Regions from separate parts of the Clavibacter tessellarius genome, predicted to be linked through region 2. Evidence: riboswitches for the same ligand, from Rfam matches in the RefSeq annotation. Region 2 holds a riboswitch; each other region holds the start of a gene.
The links. Region 2 has a riboswitch for fluoride ahead of glnA (type I glutamate--ammonia ligase). Riboswitches for the same ligand answer to the same signal wherever they lie in the genome.

Region 1: linked by a shared signal. The riboswitch ahead of glnA (type I glutamate--ammonia ligase) and the one ahead of glnA (type I glutamate--ammonia ligase) in region 2 are both predicted to bind fluoride.
Region 3: linked by a shared signal. The riboswitch ahead of glnA (type I glutamate--ammonia ligase) and the one ahead of glnA (type I glutamate--ammonia ligase) in region 2 are both predicted to bind fluoride.

Annotation. Positions count from the first base shown of each region.
Region 1 covers NZ_CP040788.1:3,078,421-3,084,826, reverse strand. Annotated here, with positions in the region: gene FGG90_RS14745 (O-antigen polymerase) at 1-867, shown strand, start outside; gene FGG90_RS14740 (hypothetical protein) at 864-1,208, shown strand; fluoride riboswitch at 1,558-1,631, shown strand; gene glnA (type I glutamate--ammonia ligase) at 1,705-3,129, shown strand; gene ilvD (dihydroxy-acid dehydratase) at 3,247-4,926, opposite strand; gene eno (phosphopyruvate hydratase) at 5,021-6,355, opposite strand.
Region 2 covers NZ_CP040789.1:8,563-14,968, reverse strand. Annotated here, with positions in the region: gene FGG90_RS15535 (hypothetical protein) at 1-675, opposite strand, end outside; gene FGG90_RS15530 (hypothetical protein) at 808-993, opposite strand; gene FGG90_RS15525 (LCP family protein) at 1,628-2,638, shown strand; gene FGG90_RS15520 (hypothetical protein) at 2,863-3,582, shown strand; gene FGG90_RS15515 (hypothetical protein) at 3,705-3,947, opposite strand; fluoride riboswitch at 4,469-4,542, shown strand; gene glnA (type I glutamate--ammonia ligase) at 4,616-6,040, shown strand; gene ilvD (dihydroxy-acid dehydratase) at 6,158-6,406, opposite strand, start outside.
Region 3 covers NZ_CP040790.1:30,746-37,151, reverse strand. Annotated here, with positions in the region: gene ilvD (dihydroxy-acid dehydratase) at 1-170, shown strand, start outside; gene glnA (type I glutamate--ammonia ligase) at 288-1,712, opposite strand; fluoride riboswitch at 1,786-1,859, opposite strand; gene FGG90_RS15810 (hypothetical protein) at 2,381-2,623, shown strand; gene FGG90_RS15805 (hypothetical protein) at 2,746-3,465, opposite strand; gene FGG90_RS15800 (LCP family protein) at 3,690-4,700, opposite strand; gene FGG90_RS15795 (hypothetical protein) at 5,335-5,520, shown strand; gene FGG90_RS15790 (hypothetical protein) at 5,653-6,406, shown strand, end outside.

The sequences.
Region 1 (6,406 bases), on a different replicon from region 2:
GTGTTCCTGCCGTTCCTGATCCTCAAGCAGGTCGGTCCGAAGCCGTTCCGCTTCCGCACCATCGCCCTCATCGGCGGCGTGACGGCCGTGGTCGCGATGGTCTACTCGATCGTCATCCGCGAGTCCACGTTCGACAACGGCCGCTCGCTCGACCGCCTCACGCAGGACCCGATCGGCGTGCTCCTCGACCGCCTCACCAGCGGCATCGAGACCCGCCCGTTCGACGTGCTCATCCGCCTCAACGAGGTCGCGTCGCTGCCCGACTTCGTCTACCAGTGGGGCGCCACCTACGCGGCCGTGCCGGCCTGGTTCGTCCCGCGCGGGCTCTGGGAGGACAAGCCGTTCGGCGGCGGCAACACGTGGTTCACGTCCACCTACGTGCCCCGGTTCTACGGCGTCAACCGCGTCGAGACGAGCCTGTCGGCCATCGGCGAGGCGTTCTCGAACTTCGGCATCCCCGGGGTGGTCGCCGTCGGCGCGCTCCTCGGGCTCGTGGCCGGCCTCTTCATCCGCGCGCGCATGCGCCGCCGCGGCGTGCTGGGCGGCGCCATCGCGGTCGTCGTGACCCCGTACCTCTTCTCCCTCATCCGCGGCGACGCGTACCAGGGCATGTCGACGAGCATCGCGTCGCTCGTGATCCTCGTGCTCTTCTTCTGGTTCTCCACCACGCGGAAGCAGGTGACCGGACCCGTGAGCGCCCCCGAGCCGCTGCCGGACGAGACGGCGTCGGCCGCCGAGCGCGAGCGCGCCCTCGTCGGCGCGGGCGTCGCCGCGGGCGCCGGCGTGGCCGAGCCCCGGCCGGCGGTCGGCAACGGCCGCGCGTTCCCCGCCGGCCGCCCGGCCGTGACCTGGGACCGCGACCGATGACGGGCCCCGAGATCACCGGCGACCCCGCCGAGGGCGCCGACCGCCGGGACCGCACGGCCCGCGCCGGCCGCGCGGATCGCGGCGACCGCGCCGACCGGCCGCGCCGCCCGCTGTGGAAGCGCAAGCGCCTGTGGATCCCCGTGGGCGTCGTCGTCCTGGCGGTCGTCGGCGTCGGCGTCTCGGCCGCGCTGATCCTGCCCCGCGTCGACACCGTGCAGAGCGAGCTCCGCGCCGCCCTGCCGCTCTCCGACCAGGTGTGTGACTTTCGCCGCTTAGTGGCGTCTGATCTTGATCAATCGATGGCGGCCCGGGCTGCGGTGGAGTGCCAGCGACACCCTTAGCCCGCGGCCTACTTCCCCGCCGTCAAGCTGCCGCGTGAGCGCGCGCGCGTGCCGCTGCGGTGCCTAACCGAATGCTGCTGCCCAAGCGCACGTCCGGCACCAACGGGTGGATGAGCCTCTGGGGCAGCAACGGTCGGGAAGTACGTCCTCGCCGCTCTCATGTTCGCCGGCCGCGTCGGTCCGATCGGGCTAGCGTCGGCCCTGGCCATCCGACGGCGGACCCTCCTCTACGAGTGGCCGGCGGATCGCCCCGTCATCGGGTAGCCCGCACCGACGCTGGCGTTCCCGGACCCTTCGCTGTCCCACGGGCCGAGGGGTGGCACACGATTCGATGTGCGGCGCGGGCTACACTCGCGGCGGCGATGGATCCCGCCAGGACGACCCGTCCGAACCGCACCGCTTGCTGATGGTTCCTATCCCACCCGTACGGGTGGTCGCTTGCGGTGCCATCGGTCCTGAGGCGATCACCTGCGCATCGACGCAGAAAGCAGCCAGCGTGTTCACTGACCCCAGCCAAGTCCTGGACTTCATCACGAACACGGACGTCACGTTCCTCGACGTCCGGTTCACTGACCTTCCCGGCGTCCAGCAGCACCTCACGATCCCCGCATCCACGGTCGACGTGAAGTTCTTCACGGAGGGGATCGCCTTCGACGGGTCGTCCATCCGCGGCTTCGCGAGCATCCACGAGTCGGACATGCAGCTCATCCCCGACGTGACGACGGCCTACATCGACCCGTTCCGCATCGAGCGCACCCTCATCATGGTGTTCGACATCTACAACCCCCGCAACGGCGAGATCTACGCCCGCGACCCGCGCCAGGTGGCCAAGAAGGCCGAGAAGTTCCTCGCCGCGTCCGGCATCGCCGACACCGCGTTCTTCGCGCCCGAGGCCGAGTTCTACATCTTCGACGACGTCCGCTACGAGGTGAACCAGCACACGAGCTTCTACTCGGTCGACTCCGAGGAGGGCGCCTGGAACTCGGGCCGCGAGGAGGAGGGCGGCAACCTGGGCAACAAGACGCCCTACAAGGGCGGCTACTTCCCCGTCAGCCCGGTCGACAAGCAGGCCGACCTCCGCGACGACATCAGCCTCAAGCTGATCGACGCCGGCCTCATCCTCGAGCGCGCGCACCACGAGGTGGGCACGGGCGGCCAGGCCGAGATCAACTACCGCTTCGACACCATGGTGCACGCGGCGGACGACATCCTGAAGTTCAAGTACATCGTCAAGAACACGGCCGAGCAGTGGGGCAAGACGGCCACGTTCATGCCGAAGCCGCTGTTCGGCGACAACGGCTCGGGCATGCACACGCACCAGTCGCTCTGGAACGACGGCAAGCCGCTGTTCTACGACGAGGCCGGCTACGGCGGGCTGTCGGACGTCGCGCGCTGGTACATCGGCGGCATCCTCAAGCACGCGCCCGCCATCCTCGCGTTCACGAACCCGACGGTGAACTCGTACCACCGCCTCGTCCCCGGCTTCGAGGCGCCCGTCAACCTCGTGTACTCGGCGGGCAACCGCTCGGCGTCGATCCGCATCCCCATCACGGGCACGAACCCGAAGGCGAAGCGCATCGAGTTCCGCGCGCCCGACGCGTCGAGCAACCCGTACCTCGCGTTCGCCGCGCAGCTCATGGCCGGCATCGACGGCATCAAGAACCGCATCGAGCCGCACGAGCCCGTCGACAAGGACCTCTACGAGCTCCCGCCCGAGGAGGCGAAGAACATCCCGCAGGTGCCCGCGTCGCTCGGAGCCGCCCTCGAGGCGCTCGAGGCCGACCACGAGTTCCTCACGGCCGGCAACGTGTTCACACCCGACCTCATCGAGACGTGGATCGAGTACAAGCGCGAGATGGAGATCAAGCCCCTCGCGCAGCGCCCGCACCCGTTCGAGTTCGAGCTGTACTACGGCGTCTGATCCCGCCGGCGCCCCGCAGCGGGGCGAATGACGCACGGGCCGTCCTCCTCCGGGAGGCCGGCCCGTGCGTCATGCGGCGAGCAGCGACGAGCGCGCAGCGCTCGTCCTGCTGGCCCCCTACCCGGTGACCGCTCCGATGGCGGCCGATCCGACGAGGCGCGTGTACTTGGCGAGCACTCCCCGTGTGTACCGAACAGGCAGAGGTACCCAGCCCTGTCGGCGTCGCTCCAGCTCTTCCTCGTCGACGAGGAGGTCGACGCGTCGGGTGGGGATGTCGACGCGGATCCGGTCCTCGTCGCACACGAACGCGATGACGCCGCCGTCTGCGGCTTCCGGGGCGACGTGGCCGATGCACAAGCCGGTGGTGCCGCCGGAGAACCGCCCGTCGGTGAGAAGGAGGACGTCCTTTCCCAATCCCGCGCCCTTGATGGCGGCCGTGATGGCGAGCATTTCGCGCATGCCTGGTCCGCCCTTGGGGCCTTCGTAGCGGATCACGACGACGTCGCCCGGGCGGATGCGGCCTTCGGTTAGCGCGTCCAGTGCGGCGCGCTCGCGATCGAAGACTCGCGCGGATCCCTCGAACGAGGTGGCGTCGAAGCCGGCTGTCTTCACAACAGCGCCGTCGGTCGCAAGCGACCCTCGGAGGATCGTGAGTCCGCCGGTGGCGTGGAGGGGATCGTCGAGGCGGTGGAACACCTCCCCGTCGGGCTCGGGTGGGTCGATCTCCGCGAGGTTCTCTGCGACGGTCTTGCCTGTGACCGTCAGGCAGTCGCCGTGGAGCAGGCCGGCGTCCAGCAGCGCCTTCATGATGACGGGGACACCGCCTCGACGGTCTACGTCGCGCATCACGAAGCGCCCGAAGGGCTTCATGTCGGCCAGGTGCGGGACCTTGGATCCGATCCGGTCGAAGTCGTCGAGGGTGAGCTCGACCTCAGCCTCGTGCGCGATCGCCAGCAGGTGGAGCACCACGTTGGTCGACCCTCCGAGTGCCATGGCGACGGCGATGGCGTTCTCGAATGCCTCTCTGGTGAGGATGTGACGTGCGGTGATCCCCATCCGGATCATCTCCACGACCGCTTCACCTGATCGGTGCGCGTACTGGTCGCGACGGCGGTCGGCGCTCGGTGGCGCCGCGGATCCGGGTAGCGACATGCCCAGCGCCTCGGCCATGCAGGCCATGGTGTTCGCGGTGAACATGCCCCCGCATGCGCCTTCCCCGGGGACGGACGCGCACTCGATCTTCTTCAGCTCTTCCTCGGTCATGGTTCCGGCAGCACAGGCGCCGACGCCTTCGAACGCGTCGACGATGGTGACCTCCCTGCCCGTCCCGTCGGCGTGCTGCACGTATCCGGGTAGGACGGATCCTGCGTAGAGGAACACGCTCGCGAGGTCGAGTCGCGCGGCTGCCATGAGCATCCCTGGGAGGGACTTGTCGCATCCGGCGAGCAGGACGGTGCCGTCCAACCGCTCAGCGCTGACGACGACCTCGACGCTGTCGGCGATCACCTCCCGAGACACGAGGGAGAAGTGCATGCCCTCATGGCCCATCGAGATCCCGTCCGAGACGGAGATCGTGCCGAACTGCAGCGGGTAGCCGCCACCTCGATGGACACCCTCCTTCGCTCCCTGGGCGAGACGGTCCAGGGACAGGTTGCACGGCGTGATCTCGTTCCACGACGAGGCGATGCCGATCTGCGGCTTGTCCCAGTCCTCGTCGCCCATGCCGACGGCCCGCAGCATGCCGCGGGACGGCGTCGCCTCGATCCCGTGCGTCACAGCCCAGCTCCGTGGCTTCATGTCGGTTGCTCCAGTCATCGCACCCTCTTTCGTCGCGTGTTCTCGTGGCCGTGCACGCACGTGCCGTGTGACGCTCGTCGTGCTTGCTGACGGGTCATGCCAGCCCGTACGGCAGGTCGTGTGCGGTCTCTTCGATCTCGGTGAGCCGGTTGTACTTCGCCACGCGCTCGCCTCGTGCGGGGGCTCCGGACTTGATCTGCCCAGTGCCGGTTCCGACGACGAGGTCCGCGATGAACGCGTCCGTGGTCTCTCCGGAGCGGTGCGAGACCATGCTGCGCATACCCAGCTCGCGGGCCGTGCGAATCGCGTCCAAGGTCTGCGACACGGTGCCGATCTGGTTGGGCTTGATCAGGGCGGCGTTGGACAGGCCATCCCGGCCCCCGTCGCGAATGCGCTGGGGGTCTGTGACGTAGAGGTCGTCGCCGACGATCTGCAGACGAGAGCCCAGAGCGGTGTTCATGGCCTTCCACCCGGCATGGTCGTCCTCCGAGAAGCCGTCCTCGATGCTGCGGATCGGGTAGGTGCCGACGAGGCGCTCGTAGTACGCGACGAGGCCGTCACGGTCCAGGTGCTGATCGACGATCCGGTACGTGCCGTCGCCGAGCGCGAACTCGTTCGCTGCGGGGTCGAGTGCGATAGCCATCGCGTTCACGCCCGCGTCGTGTCCGGAAATGCGGATGGCGTCGACCAGTAGATCCAGGGCCTCCTCCGGGGATGTGATCGCCGGTGCGAAACCGCCCTCGTCGCCGAGTCCGACCGCGCCGAAGCGTTCCCGCACGATGCCAGAGAGGGCGTGGTAGACGTCCGACCCCACGCGGACGGCGTCGACCATGCTGGTCGCGGAGACGGGCGCGATCATGAACTCCTGGAAGTCGAGCGCGTTCGCAGCGTGAGCGCCGCCGTTGAGGACGTTGAAGTGCGGTACGGGGAGGCGCGGCGTGCTGCCGGTGACGTCAGCGATCCACCGCCACAGCGGCAGTCCAGCGGCGGCGGCGAACGCGCGCGACATGGCGATGGAGGTCGCGACCACGGTGTTCGCTCCCAACCGCGAGTACCCGGCGGTGCCGTCGAGTGCGGCCAGGGCGGCGTCGAGCTCGGTGATCGACACCCAGCTCCTGCCGGTGATCAGCGGGGCGACCTCCGCGGCCGTCATGAGCAGGGCCTGGGAGACGTCGCGGCCAGCGTAGGCGTCGCCGCCGTCGCGGAGCTCGACGGCTTCGTGTGCACCGGTCGATGCTCCCGCCGGGGCGTCACCGGTGACGGTGGTCCCGTCGGTGAGCGTGAGGTGCACGCGGACCGTCGGGTAGCCGCGGGAGTCGAGGATGCGGGACGCGCGGAGGTCCGTGATGGTGACCGGGTGCAGGGTGCGGGTGACGTACTCGCCTGTGTGCCGTGATGCGTGGTGCGTGTTGCTGATGTACTCGTTCATGGGATCGCTTCTCATTCGGGGTAGGTCGTGCGCGGGAGCCGACGGTCGGCC
Region 2 (6,406 bases):
GCCGAGACGGGCCTTCGTGTTGGGGACCGGGGGCTCGTCGGCATCAAGCTCACCGTGGCGTGCGTGCTCATAGGAGGCCGCGGAGAGCGCCTCGAGCGCGGCCACCGCGTCGTTCCCGACGTTCGAGTAATCCTGTTCCGTTCGAGCTGTCTGGAAGTGTCGCCGCATCTCGTTCAGCTCGTCGTCGACGCGCTGCCAGCCGGTGGCCTTCCGCGGCGATATGGGGTCGGCCAGCGCGCCGGTGAGTGAGTCCGTCTCGCGGTCGGACAGCAAATCGTGCAGCGCATCGAATTGGTCATGGAGGATGTTCCGTCTAACTTGCCAGCTGCCGTACCCATCGTTCGCTAGCCAGTGCCTGCGGAACGTGTCGAAGTCACGGAACGGCGGATCGAAAGTGTCTATACCAAGGCGAGCGAGGACCGCCTTCAACGCTCGGACTAGCAGACGGGAGTCGTCATTGGTCAGCGGTGACCCAGCGGTGCCGTAGGCCTCGTACTCGTCATGCACGACCCGGGCAAGCGACACCGCGATCTCCAAATCCCCGTGGTCGGGGTTGGGGCCTCGCAGCAGCCCCTCGAGGAGATCTGCGTCAAGCGCGGCCTGTTGCGTCACCTCCGCGCCCCAGCCGTTGGACACCACGTCCTCACCCGGGAGGTAGAAGTCCCACGTACGCATGCGCTCACCATAGCCAGCGGCACTCTGCCGGCGGACTAACCACAGCGCGCCATCTGCCCAGACGGGCCCATACATAGGGAGTCGTCCGTCAGGGGATCCCAAACCGGACGCACGTCTCGTCGCGAGGAAACGCTACTGGCCCCCTGCGGGCATCGCCGGCGCGATGAGCGCCGTGATCGTTGCAACTACTGCGGGGGCGCCGAACACGACCGCAAAGAGCGAAGCTATCGCGGCCGATTGCTCCAGGCCCTCTGTCTTGCCCTTGAAGCCCTTGTCGAGAGAGAACGCCGCCAGGACCTCCTTCGCGATTGCGCACACGCCAGCAAGGCCGGCAAACGTGACGGCAACCCACACATTCCCGGCCATGCGCACCAGGACGATCACCAGCGCGATCACGACGAGGGCCGCTAGGCCAGCCGAGATCCACGTGGCCTTCGATACACGACTCGGCGTCCCTCCGGTCGAAGCGCCTTCGCCCGCTGCGGTTGAAGTGCCCTCGGGGTGTGCGATCAAAGGATCGGTGGAAGGCGCGTTTTCTGTCATTCGATGATGGTATCGACGTCGGCGACGGGTCCGACGAGGGATGGATACCCGGACACGTATCGACCGCGCCCCAGTCCGGGGATGACGCCTGTCTCGGCGTATGTCGCGCGACGCGCGCCACATAGCCTCGATGAGACGCGTCCGCGCCGCATCCGCCCAAGAAGGAGTCAACGTGGCCGAAGACACCAGGGCAGCTCAGCGCGAGCGGCGACGGGCTTCCGGCATCGCCCGTCACGGTCGACTGAGGAAGCCCAGCGCCGTACGCACTGCAGCCAACTTCGTCGCAGTCGTGGCAGCGGTCGCCCTGGTCAGTACCGGTTCCGTCGCTGCGGTCGCAGCATGGGACCTCGCACGCACGGTCCGGGCAAACTCCGTCGACATCTCGGACGGGGACGCCCTTCCGCCCTCCATGGGTGCAATCGACGGCGGTGCGAACGTGTTGCTCGTCGGGAACGACTCGCGTCGTGACCAGGGCGACGGCTACGGAGCGACGAAGGACGTCGGTACGGCGGAGCTGAACGACGTCACGATGCTGCTCCACATCAGCGAGGACCACACCCGCGCGACCGTCGTCTCCTTCCCACGGGACATGCTCATCGACCGTCCCGCATGCCAGAGCGCTGACGGCACGACCGAGGAGTCGACGGCGAGCGGCGTGCAGATCAACACCGCCCTGGAAACCGGCGGCTTGCCGTGCGTCGTGCGCACCGTCGAGAGCATCACGGGCCTCGACATCCCCTACGGCGGCTCGGTGCAGTTCAACGGCGTCATCGAGATGTCCAACGCCGTCGGCGGCGTCACCGTCTGCCTCGCCAATCCGATCAAGGACTGGCGCACCAACCTCGACCTCGCCGCCGGCCCACAGCTCCTCCAGGGCGAGAACGCGGTCCAGTTCCTCCGCGTCCGCCACGGTATCGGCGACAACAGCGACCTCTCCCGGATCAGCAACCAGCAGGTGTTCCTCAGCGCACTGCTACGCACCATCACCAGCACCGACACACTCACCAACCCCGCCAAGCTCTACGGCATCGCACGCGCCGCCGTCGACAACATGAGCCTCTCCACCTCGCTGAACAACCCCGCCGCCATCACGTCCCTCGCCCTCACCGTCAAGGACATCCCGCTCGACAAGTTCGTCTTCGTCCAGTACCCCACCACCTACCTCGAGAGCGGCCGCGTCGCGCAGGACGTGGCGACCGGTGACCAGATGATGCAGCTCATCGCCACCGACGCGGACTTCACGCTCGCCCCCGACAGCACCGGCCAAGGCGTCGTCCTCGCCGAGCCCACCGATCCCGCCACGGGTCCCCCCGCGGACGTAGCCGCGCCCTCATCCGGCGGGACAACCGCTCCCCCGGCGGCGCTGCCGGACAACGTCACGGGTCAGGCCGCTGCCACGGAGACCTGCTCGAACGGCTGACATGAGCGGACAGCGGTCCGCCGCGGCCGAACATGAGCCCGTCCCGCAGGGGCCCGTTGCCGAACCTCATGGCACGGTGCGGTCACGTTCGTGGGCGCCTCAGCCCATGAGCTACTAGATGCCGCGACGGCGGACCCGACCTCGCATCCCCGTGGGATCATCCACTCATGCCCACTGTCCAAGCCATCGCGCTAGGGGCCACGGAGACACGCGACGGCGCTGTCTTGCGATCCCTCAGCTCGCACCGGTCGCTGTCGGTGCGTTATGCGGTCGCGTCAAATCCCGCGGCCGATGACGAGACCATCTCGAACCTGCTCGACGACCGTGTCGGTTCGGTGCGCTGGGCCGCCGCCTCGAATCTGGCCGAGCGGCCGGCCCTGCAGATGGCGGTCGCCCGGTCGGCCGACAGGTGGCTCCGCCTCGCACTGGCTGGCACGTTCTTGGATCACGACGAGCGATCCCTCGCACGCGACGTGCAATGCGCGCTCATGGAGAACGCCTCCACCGAGATCCGCTCTCGGATGGCCGAGACGACGAACCACCTCGACGTGTTCGAGACGCTCATGAGCGATGGCGACCGGCGAGTGCGCGCCGCGTGCGCTGCGAATCCGCGCATCACGCGGGAGCAGATGGAGCGACTCGTCACGGATCGCAACTGGGAGGTCCGCGCCTCGGCTGTGGGGAGCGGCATGCGGTACCCGGACGATGAGCAGATCCTCCGCCTCGCGGAGGACCGCTCTGCGGGGGTCCGTTGGGCCGTCGTGTTCCGTGTCGACCGGCCGCGCGCCGCGCTCGAGCTGATCGCGAAGGACCAGGACGAGATGAACGCCGACCACGCGAGGAGTGAGCTCGAGGACGAGCGCAGCATCAATTCGGCCCACGTCACGACGGACGCTCGGATGCGGAGGGCCAGGGCCGAGTGCGCCGCGAGCTTCGAGCGCTGACCGGTCGCCACAGGGGGCCCGTACGACGCACGCTCGCAGCGTCCGGCAAGGGATCCCTTGAAGGACGCATCCGTGGGCGGCGCGGTGCTCGGTGGCGGGTCACGACCGGCGTCGCTGCCCCGTCAGTTCTTGCCGAGGGCTTCGCGCCCACGGCGCGTTCGCTCGCGGGAGCGCTCGAACATGAAGAGTCCGATGAACATGACGATCACAACGGCCCAGATGATGCCAAGGGTCGCGTTCTGCTCTCGGATGGCCGACGCCAGGATGAACCCCTGCACGCTGAACGCGAGGATCGCGGTCCCGATCACGCGGAAGCCTCGCCGTGAGCGGCGCTTAGCTTCTGCAGGGCTGGGGGCGTCGGCCATGACCCGATCTTGGCCGATGGCTAGCGGGTCTGCCAGCGTCCGCCGAGGGATCCCTCCCCGGACCAGCGCGGCGTCGCGCGACGTGCGCTGTGACTTTCGCCGCTTAGTGGCGTCTGATCTTGATCAATCGATGGCGGCCCGGGCTGCGGTGGAGTGCCAGCGACACCCTTAGCCCGCGGCCTACTTCCCCGCCGTCAAGCTGCCGCGTGAGCGCGCGCGCGTGCCGCTGCGGTGCCTAACCGAATGCTGCTGCCCAAGCGCACGTCCGGCACCAACGGGTGGATGAGCCTCTGGGGCAGCAACGGTCGGGAAGTACGTCCTCGCCGCTCTCATGTTCGCCGGCCGCGTCGGTCCGATCGGGCTAGCGTCGGCCCTGGCCATCCGACGGCGGACCCTCCTCTACGAGTGGCCGGCGGATCGCCCCGTCATCGGGTAGCCCGCACCGACGCTGGCGTTCCCGGACCCTTCGCTGTCCCACGGGCCGAGGGGTGGCACACGATTCGATGTGCGGCGCGGGCTACACTCGCGGCGGCGATGGATCCCGCCAGGACGACCCGTCCGAACCGCACCGCTTGCTGATGGTTCCTATCCCACCCGTACGGGTGGTCGCTTGCGGTGCCATCGGTCCTGAGGCGATCACCTGCGCATCGACGCAGAAAGCAGCCAGCGTGTTCACTGACCCCAGCCAAGTCCTGGACTTCATCACGAACACGGACGTCACGTTCCTCGACGTCCGGTTCACTGACCTTCCCGGCGTCCAGCAGCACCTCACGATCCCCGCATCCACGGTCGACGTGAAGTTCTTCACGGAGGGGATCGCCTTCGACGGGTCGTCCATCCGCGGCTTCGCGAGCATCCACGAGTCGGACATGCAGCTCATCCCCGACGTGACGACGGCCTACATCGACCCGTTCCGCATCGAGCGCACCCTCATCATGGTGTTCGACATCTACAACCCCCGCAACGGCGAGATCTACGCCCGCGACCCGCGCCAGGTGGCCAAGAAGGCCGAGAAGTTCCTCGCCGCGTCCGGCATCGCCGACACCGCGTTCTTCGCGCCCGAGGCCGAGTTCTACATCTTCGACGACGTCCGCTACGAGGTGAACCAGCACACGAGCTTCTACTCGGTCGACTCCGAGGAGGGCGCCTGGAACTCGGGCCGCGAGGAGGAGGGCGGCAACCTGGGCAACAAGACGCCCTACAAGGGCGGCTACTTCCCCGTCAGCCCGGTCGACAAGCAGGCCGACCTCCGCGACGACATCAGCCTCAAGCTGATCGACGCCGGCCTCATCCTCGAGCGCGCGCACCACGAGGTGGGCACGGGCGGCCAGGCCGAGATCAACTACCGCTTCGACACCATGGTGCACGCGGCGGACGACATCCTGAAGTTCAAGTACATCGTCAAGAACACGGCCGAGCAGTGGGGCAAGACGGCCACGTTCATGCCGAAGCCGCTGTTCGGCGACAACGGCTCGGGCATGCACACGCACCAGTCGCTCTGGAACGACGGCAAGCCGCTGTTCTACGACGAGGCCGGCTACGGCGGGCTGTCGGACGTCGCGCGCTGGTACATCGGCGGCATCCTCAAGCACGCGCCCGCCATCCTCGCGTTCACGAACCCGACGGTGAACTCGTACCACCGCCTCGTCCCCGGCTTCGAGGCGCCCGTCAACCTCGTGTACTCGGCGGGCAACCGCTCGGCGTCGATCCGCATCCCCATCACGGGCACGAACCCGAAGGCGAAGCGCATCGAGTTCCGCGCGCCCGACGCGTCGAGCAACCCGTACCTCGCGTTCGCCGCGCAGCTCATGGCCGGCATCGACGGCATCAAGAACCGCATCGAGCCGCACGAGCCCGTCGACAAGGACCTCTACGAGCTCCCGCCCGAGGAGGCGAAGAACATCCCGCAGGTGCCCGCGTCGCTCGGAGCCGCCCTCGAGGCGCTCGAGGCCGACCACGAGTTCCTCACGGCCGGCAACGTGTTCACACCCGACCTCATCGAGACGTGGATCGAGTACAAGCGCGAGATGGAGATCAAGCCCCTCGCGCAGCGCCCGCACCCGTTCGAGTTCGAGCTGTACTACGGCGTCTGATCCCGCCGGCGCCCCGCAGCGGGGCGAATGACGCACGGGCCGTCCTCCTCCGGGAGGCCGGCCCGTGCGTCATGCGGCGAGCAGCGACGAGCGCGCAGCGCTCGTCCTGCTGGCCCCCTACCCGGTGACCGCTCCGATGGCGGCCGATCCGACGAGGCGCGTGTACTTGGCGAGCACTCCCCGTGTGTACCGAACAGGCAGAGGTACCCAGCCCTGTCGGCGTCGCTCCAGCTCTTCCTCGTCGACGAGGAGGTCGACGCGTCGGGTGGGGATGTCGACGCGGATCCGGTCCTCGTCGCACACGAACGCGATGACGCCGCCGTCTGCGGCTTCCGGGGCGACGTGGCCGATGCACAAGCCGGTGGT
Region 3 (6,406 bases), on a different replicon from region 2:
GGATCCGCGTCGACATCCCCACCCGACGCGTCGACCTCCTCGTCGACGAGGAAGAGCTGGAGCGACGCCGACAGGGCTGGGTACCTCTGCCTGTTCGGTACACACGGGGAGTGCTCGCCAAGTACACGCGCCTCGTCGGATCGGCCGCCATCGGAGCGGTCACCGGGTAGGGGGCCAGCAGGACGAGCGCTGCGCGCTCGTCGCTGCTCGCCGCATGACGCACGGGCCGGCCTCCCGGAGGAGGACGGCCCGTGCGTCATTCGCCCCGCTGCGGGGCGCCGGCGGGATCAGACGCCGTAGTACAGCTCGAACTCGAACGGGTGCGGGCGCTGCGCGAGGGGCTTGATCTCCATCTCGCGCTTGTACTCGATCCACGTCTCGATGAGGTCGGGTGTGAACACGTTGCCGGCCGTGAGGAACTCGTGGTCGGCCTCGAGCGCCTCGAGGGCGGCTCCGAGCGACGCGGGCACCTGCGGGATGTTCTTCGCCTCCTCGGGCGGGAGCTCGTAGAGGTCCTTGTCGACGGGCTCGTGCGGCTCGATGCGGTTCTTGATGCCGTCGATGCCGGCCATGAGCTGCGCGGCGAACGCGAGGTACGGGTTGCTCGACGCGTCGGGCGCGCGGAACTCGATGCGCTTCGCCTTCGGGTTCGTGCCCGTGATGGGGATGCGGATCGACGCCGAGCGGTTGCCCGCCGAGTACACGAGGTTGACGGGCGCCTCGAAGCCGGGGACGAGGCGGTGGTACGAGTTCACCGTCGGGTTCGTGAACGCGAGGATGGCGGGCGCGTGCTTGAGGATGCCGCCGATGTACCAGCGCGCGACGTCCGACAGCCCGCCGTAGCCGGCCTCGTCGTAGAACAGCGGCTTGCCGTCGTTCCAGAGCGACTGGTGCGTGTGCATGCCCGAGCCGTTGTCGCCGAACAGCGGCTTCGGCATGAACGTGGCCGTCTTGCCCCACTGCTCGGCCGTGTTCTTGACGATGTACTTGAACTTCAGGATGTCGTCCGCCGCGTGCACCATGGTGTCGAAGCGGTAGTTGATCTCGGCCTGGCCGCCCGTGCCCACCTCGTGGTGCGCGCGCTCGAGGATGAGGCCGGCGTCGATCAGCTTGAGGCTGATGTCGTCGCGGAGGTCGGCCTGCTTGTCGACCGGGCTGACGGGGAAGTAGCCGCCCTTGTAGGGCGTCTTGTTGCCCAGGTTGCCGCCCTCCTCCTCGCGGCCCGAGTTCCAGGCGCCCTCCTCGGAGTCGACCGAGTAGAAGCTCGTGTGCTGGTTCACCTCGTAGCGGACGTCGTCGAAGATGTAGAACTCGGCCTCGGGCGCGAAGAACGCGGTGTCGGCGATGCCGGACGCGGCGAGGAACTTCTCGGCCTTCTTGGCCACCTGGCGCGGGTCGCGGGCGTAGATCTCGCCGTTGCGGGGGTTGTAGATGTCGAACACCATGATGAGGGTGCGCTCGATGCGGAACGGGTCGATGTAGGCCGTCGTCACGTCGGGGATGAGCTGCATGTCCGACTCGTGGATGCTCGCGAAGCCGCGGATGGACGACCCGTCGAAGGCGATCCCCTCCGTGAAGAACTTCACGTCGACCGTGGATGCGGGGATCGTGAGGTGCTGCTGGACGCCGGGAAGGTCAGTGAACCGGACGTCGAGGAACGTGACGTCCGTGTTCGTGATGAAGTCCAGGACTTGGCTGGGGTCAGTGAACACGCTGGCTGCTTTCTGCGTCGATGCGCAGGTGATCGCCTCAGGACCGATGGCACCGCAAGCGACCACCCGTACGGGTGGGATAGGAACCATCAGCAAGCGGTGCGGTTCGGACGGGTCGTCCTGGCGGGATCCATCGCCGCCGCGAGTGTAGCCCGCGCCGCACATCGAATCGTGTGCCACCCCTCGGCCCGTGGGACAGCGAAGGGTCCGGGAACGCCAGCGTCGGTGCGGGCTACCCGATGACGGGGCGATCCGCCGGCCACTCGTAGAGGAGGGTCCGCCGTCGGATGGCCAGGGCCGACGCTAGCCCGATCGGACCGACGCGGCCGGCGAACATGAGAGCGGCGAGGACGTACTTCCCGACCGTTGCTGCCCCAGAGGCTCATCCACCCGTTGGTGCCGGACGTGCGCTTGGGCAGCAGCATTCGGTTAGGCACCGCAGCGGCACGCGCGCGCGCTCACGCGGCAGCTTGACGGCGGGGAAGTAGGCCGCGGGCTAAGGGTGTCGCTGGCACTCCACCGCAGCCCGGGCCGCCATCGATTGATCAAGATCAGACGCCACTAAGCGGCGAAAGTCACAGCGCACGTCGCGCGACGCCGCGCTGGTCCGGGGAGGGATCCCTCGGCGGACGCTGGCAGACCCGCTAGCCATCGGCCAAGATCGGGTCATGGCCGACGCCCCCAGCCCTGCAGAAGCTAAGCGCCGCTCACGGCGAGGCTTCCGCGTGATCGGGACCGCGATCCTCGCGTTCAGCGTGCAGGGGTTCATCCTGGCGTCGGCCATCCGAGAGCAGAACGCGACCCTTGGCATCATCTGGGCCGTTGTGATCGTCATGTTCATCGGACTCTTCATGTTCGAGCGCTCCCGCGAGCGAACGCGCCGTGGGCGCGAAGCCCTCGGCAAGAACTGACGGGGCAGCGACGCCGGTCGTGACCCGCCACCGAGCACCGCGCCGCCCACGGATGCGTCCTTCAAGGGATCCCTTGCCGGACGCTGCGAGCGTGCGTCGTACGGGCCCCCTGTGGCGACCGGTCAGCGCTCGAAGCTCGCGGCGCACTCGGCCCTGGCCCTCCGCATCCGAGCGTCCGTCGTGACGTGGGCCGAATTGATGCTGCGCTCGTCCTCGAGCTCACTCCTCGCGTGGTCGGCGTTCATCTCGTCCTGGTCCTTCGCGATCAGCTCGAGCGCGGCGCGCGGCCGGTCGACACGGAACACGACGGCCCAACGGACCCCCGCAGAGCGGTCCTCCGCGAGGCGGAGGATCTGCTCATCGTCCGGGTACCGCATGCCGCTCCCCACAGCCGAGGCGCGGACCTCCCAGTTGCGATCCGTGACGAGTCGCTCCATCTGCTCCCGCGTGATGCGCGGATTCGCAGCGCACGCGGCGCGCACTCGCCGGTCGCCATCGCTCATGAGCGTCTCGAACACGTCGAGGTGGTTCGTCGTCTCGGCCATCCGAGAGCGGATCTCGGTGGAGGCGTTCTCCATGAGCGCGCATTGCACGTCGCGTGCGAGGGATCGCTCGTCGTGATCCAAGAACGTGCCAGCCAGTGCGAGGCGGAGCCACCTGTCGGCCGACCGGGCGACCGCCATCTGCAGGGCCGGCCGCTCGGCCAGATTCGAGGCGGCGGCCCAGCGCACCGAACCGACACGGTCGTCGAGCAGGTTCGAGATGGTCTCGTCATCGGCCGCGGGATTTGACGCGACCGCATAACGCACCGACAGCGACCGGTGCGAGCTGAGGGATCGCAAGACAGCGCCGTCGCGTGTCTCCGTGGCCCCTAGCGCGATGGCTTGGACAGTGGGCATGAGTGGATGATCCCACGGGGATGCGAGGTCGGGTCCGCCGTCGCGGCATCTAGTAGCTCATGGGCTGAGGCGCCCACGAACGTGACCGCACCGTGCCATGAGGTTCGGCAACGGGCCCCTGCGGGACGGGCTCATGTTCGGCCGCGGCGGACCGCTGTCCGCTCATGTCAGCCGTTCGAGCAGGTCTCCGTGGCAGCGGCCTGACCCGTGACGTTGTCCGGCAGCGCCGCCGGGGGAGCGGTTGTCCCGCCGGATGAGGGCGCGGCTACGTCCGCGGGGGGACCCGTGGCGGGATCGGTGGGCTCGGCGAGGACGACGCCTTGGCCGGTGCTGTCGGGGGCGAGCGTGAAGTCCGCGTCGGTGGCGATGAGCTGCATCATCTGGTCACCGGTCGCCACGTCCTGCGCGACGCGGCCGCTCTCGAGGTAGGTGGTGGGGTACTGGACGAAGACGAACTTGTCGAGCGGGATGTCCTTGACGGTGAGGGCGAGGGACGTGATGGCGGCGGGGTTGTTCAGCGAGGTGGAGAGGCTCATGTTGTCGACGGCGGCGCGTGCGATGCCGTAGAGCTTGGCGGGGTTGGTGAGTGTGTCGGTGCTGGTGATGGTGCGTAGCAGTGCGCTGAGGAACACCTGCTGGTTGCTGATCCGGGAGAGGTCGCTGTTGTCGCCGATACCGTGGCGGACGCGGAGGAACTGGACCGCGTTCTCGCCCTGGAGGAGCTGTGGGCCGGCGGCGAGGTCGAGGTTGGTGCGCCAGTCCTTGATCGGATTGGCGAGGCAGACGGTGACGCCGCCGACGGCGTTGGACATCTCGATGACGCCGTTGAACTGCACCGAGCCGCCGTAGGGGATGTCGAGGCCCGTGATGCTCTCGACGGTGCGCACGACGCACGGCAAGCCGCCGGTTTCCAGGGCGGTGTTGATCTGCACGCCGCTCGCCGTCGACTCCTCGGTCGTGCCGTCAGCGCTCTGGCATGCGGGACGGTCGATGAGCATGTCCCGTGGGAAGGAGACGACGGTCGCGCGGGTGTGGTCCTCGCTGATGTGGAGCAGCATCGTGACGTCGTTCAGCTCCGCCGTACCGACGTCCTTCGTCGCTCCGTAGCCGTCGCCCTGGTCACGACGCGAGTCGTTCCCGACGAGCAACACGTTCGCACCGCCGTCGATTGCACCCATGGAGGGCGGAAGGGCGTCCCCGTCCGAGATGTCGACGGAGTTTGCCCGGACCGTGCGTGCGAGGTCCCATGCTGCGACCGCAGCGACGGAACCGGTACTGACCAGGGCGACCGCTGCCACGACTGCGACGAAGTTGGCTGCAGTGCGTACGGCGCTGGGCTTCCTCAGTCGACCGTGACGGGCGATGCCGGAAGCCCGTCGCCGCTCGCGCTGAGCTGCCCTGGTGTCTTCGGCCACGTTGACTCCTTCTTGGGCGGATGCGGCGCGGACGCGTCTCATCGAGGCTATGTGGCGCGCGTCGCGCGACATACGCCGAGACAGGCGTCATCCCCGGACTGGGGCGCGGTCGATACGTGTCCGGGTATCCATCCCTCGTCGGACCCGTCGCCGACGTCGATACCATCATCGAATGACAGAAAACGCGCCTTCCACCGATCCTTTGATCGCACACCCCGAGGGCACTTCAACCGCAGCGGGCGAAGGCGCTTCGACCGGAGGGACGCCGAGTCGTGTATCGAAGGCCACGTGGATCTCGGCTGGCCTAGCGGCCCTCGTCGTGATCGCGCTGGTGATCGTCCTGGTGCGCATGGCCGGGAATGTGTGGGTTGCCGTCACGTTTGCCGGCCTTGCTGGCGTGTGCGCAATCGCGAAGGAGGTCCTGGCGGCGTTCTCTCTCGACAAGGGCTTCAAGGGCAAGACAGAGGGCCTGGAGCAATCGGCCGCGATAGCTTCGCTCTTTGCGGTCGTGTTCGGCGCCCCCGCAGTAGTTGCAACGATCACGGCGCTCATCGCGCCGGCGATGCCCGCAGGGGGCCAGTAGCGTTTCCTCGCGACGAGACGTGCGTCCGGTTTGGGATCCCCTGACGGACGACTCCCTATGTATGGGCCCGTCTGGGCAGATGGCGCGCTGTGGTTAGTCCGCCGGCAGAGTGCCGCTGGCTATGGTGAGCGCATGCGTACGTGGGACTTCTACCTCCCGGGTGAGGACGTGGTGTCCAACGGCTGGGGCGCGGAGGTGACGCAACAGGCCGCGCTTGACGCAGATCTCCTCGAGGGGCTGCTGCGAGGCCCCAACCCCGACCACGGGGATTTGGAGATCGCGGTGTCGCTTGCCCGGGTCGTGCATGACGAGTACGAGGCCTACGGCACCGCTGGGTCACCGCTGACCAATGACGACTCCCGTCTGCTAGTCCGAGCGTTGAAGGCGGTCCTCGCTCGCCTTGGTATAGACACTTTCGATCCGCCGTTCCGTGACTTCGACACGTTCCGCAGGCACTGGCTAGCGAACGATGGGTACGGCAGCTGGCAAGTTAGACGGAACATCCTCCATGACCAATTCGATGCGCTGCACGATTTGCTGTCCGACCGCGAGACGGACTCACTCACCGGCGCGCTGGCCGACCCCATATCGCCGCGGAAGGCCACCGGCTGGCAGCGCGTCGACGACGAGCTGAACGAGATGCGGCGACACTTCCAGACAGCTCGAACGGAACAGGATTACTCGAACGTCGGGAACGACGCGGTGGCCGCGCTCGAGGCGCTCTCCGCGGCCTCCTATGAGCACGCACGCCACGGTGAGCTTGATGCCGACGAGCCCCCGGTCCCCAACACGAAGGCCCGTCTCGGCCGAGTGGTTGAGGTCGAGCTACCGGGGTCCGAAAACGCCGAGCTGCGCAAGGTCGTCCGCGCGGCTATCGAGCTCGCTC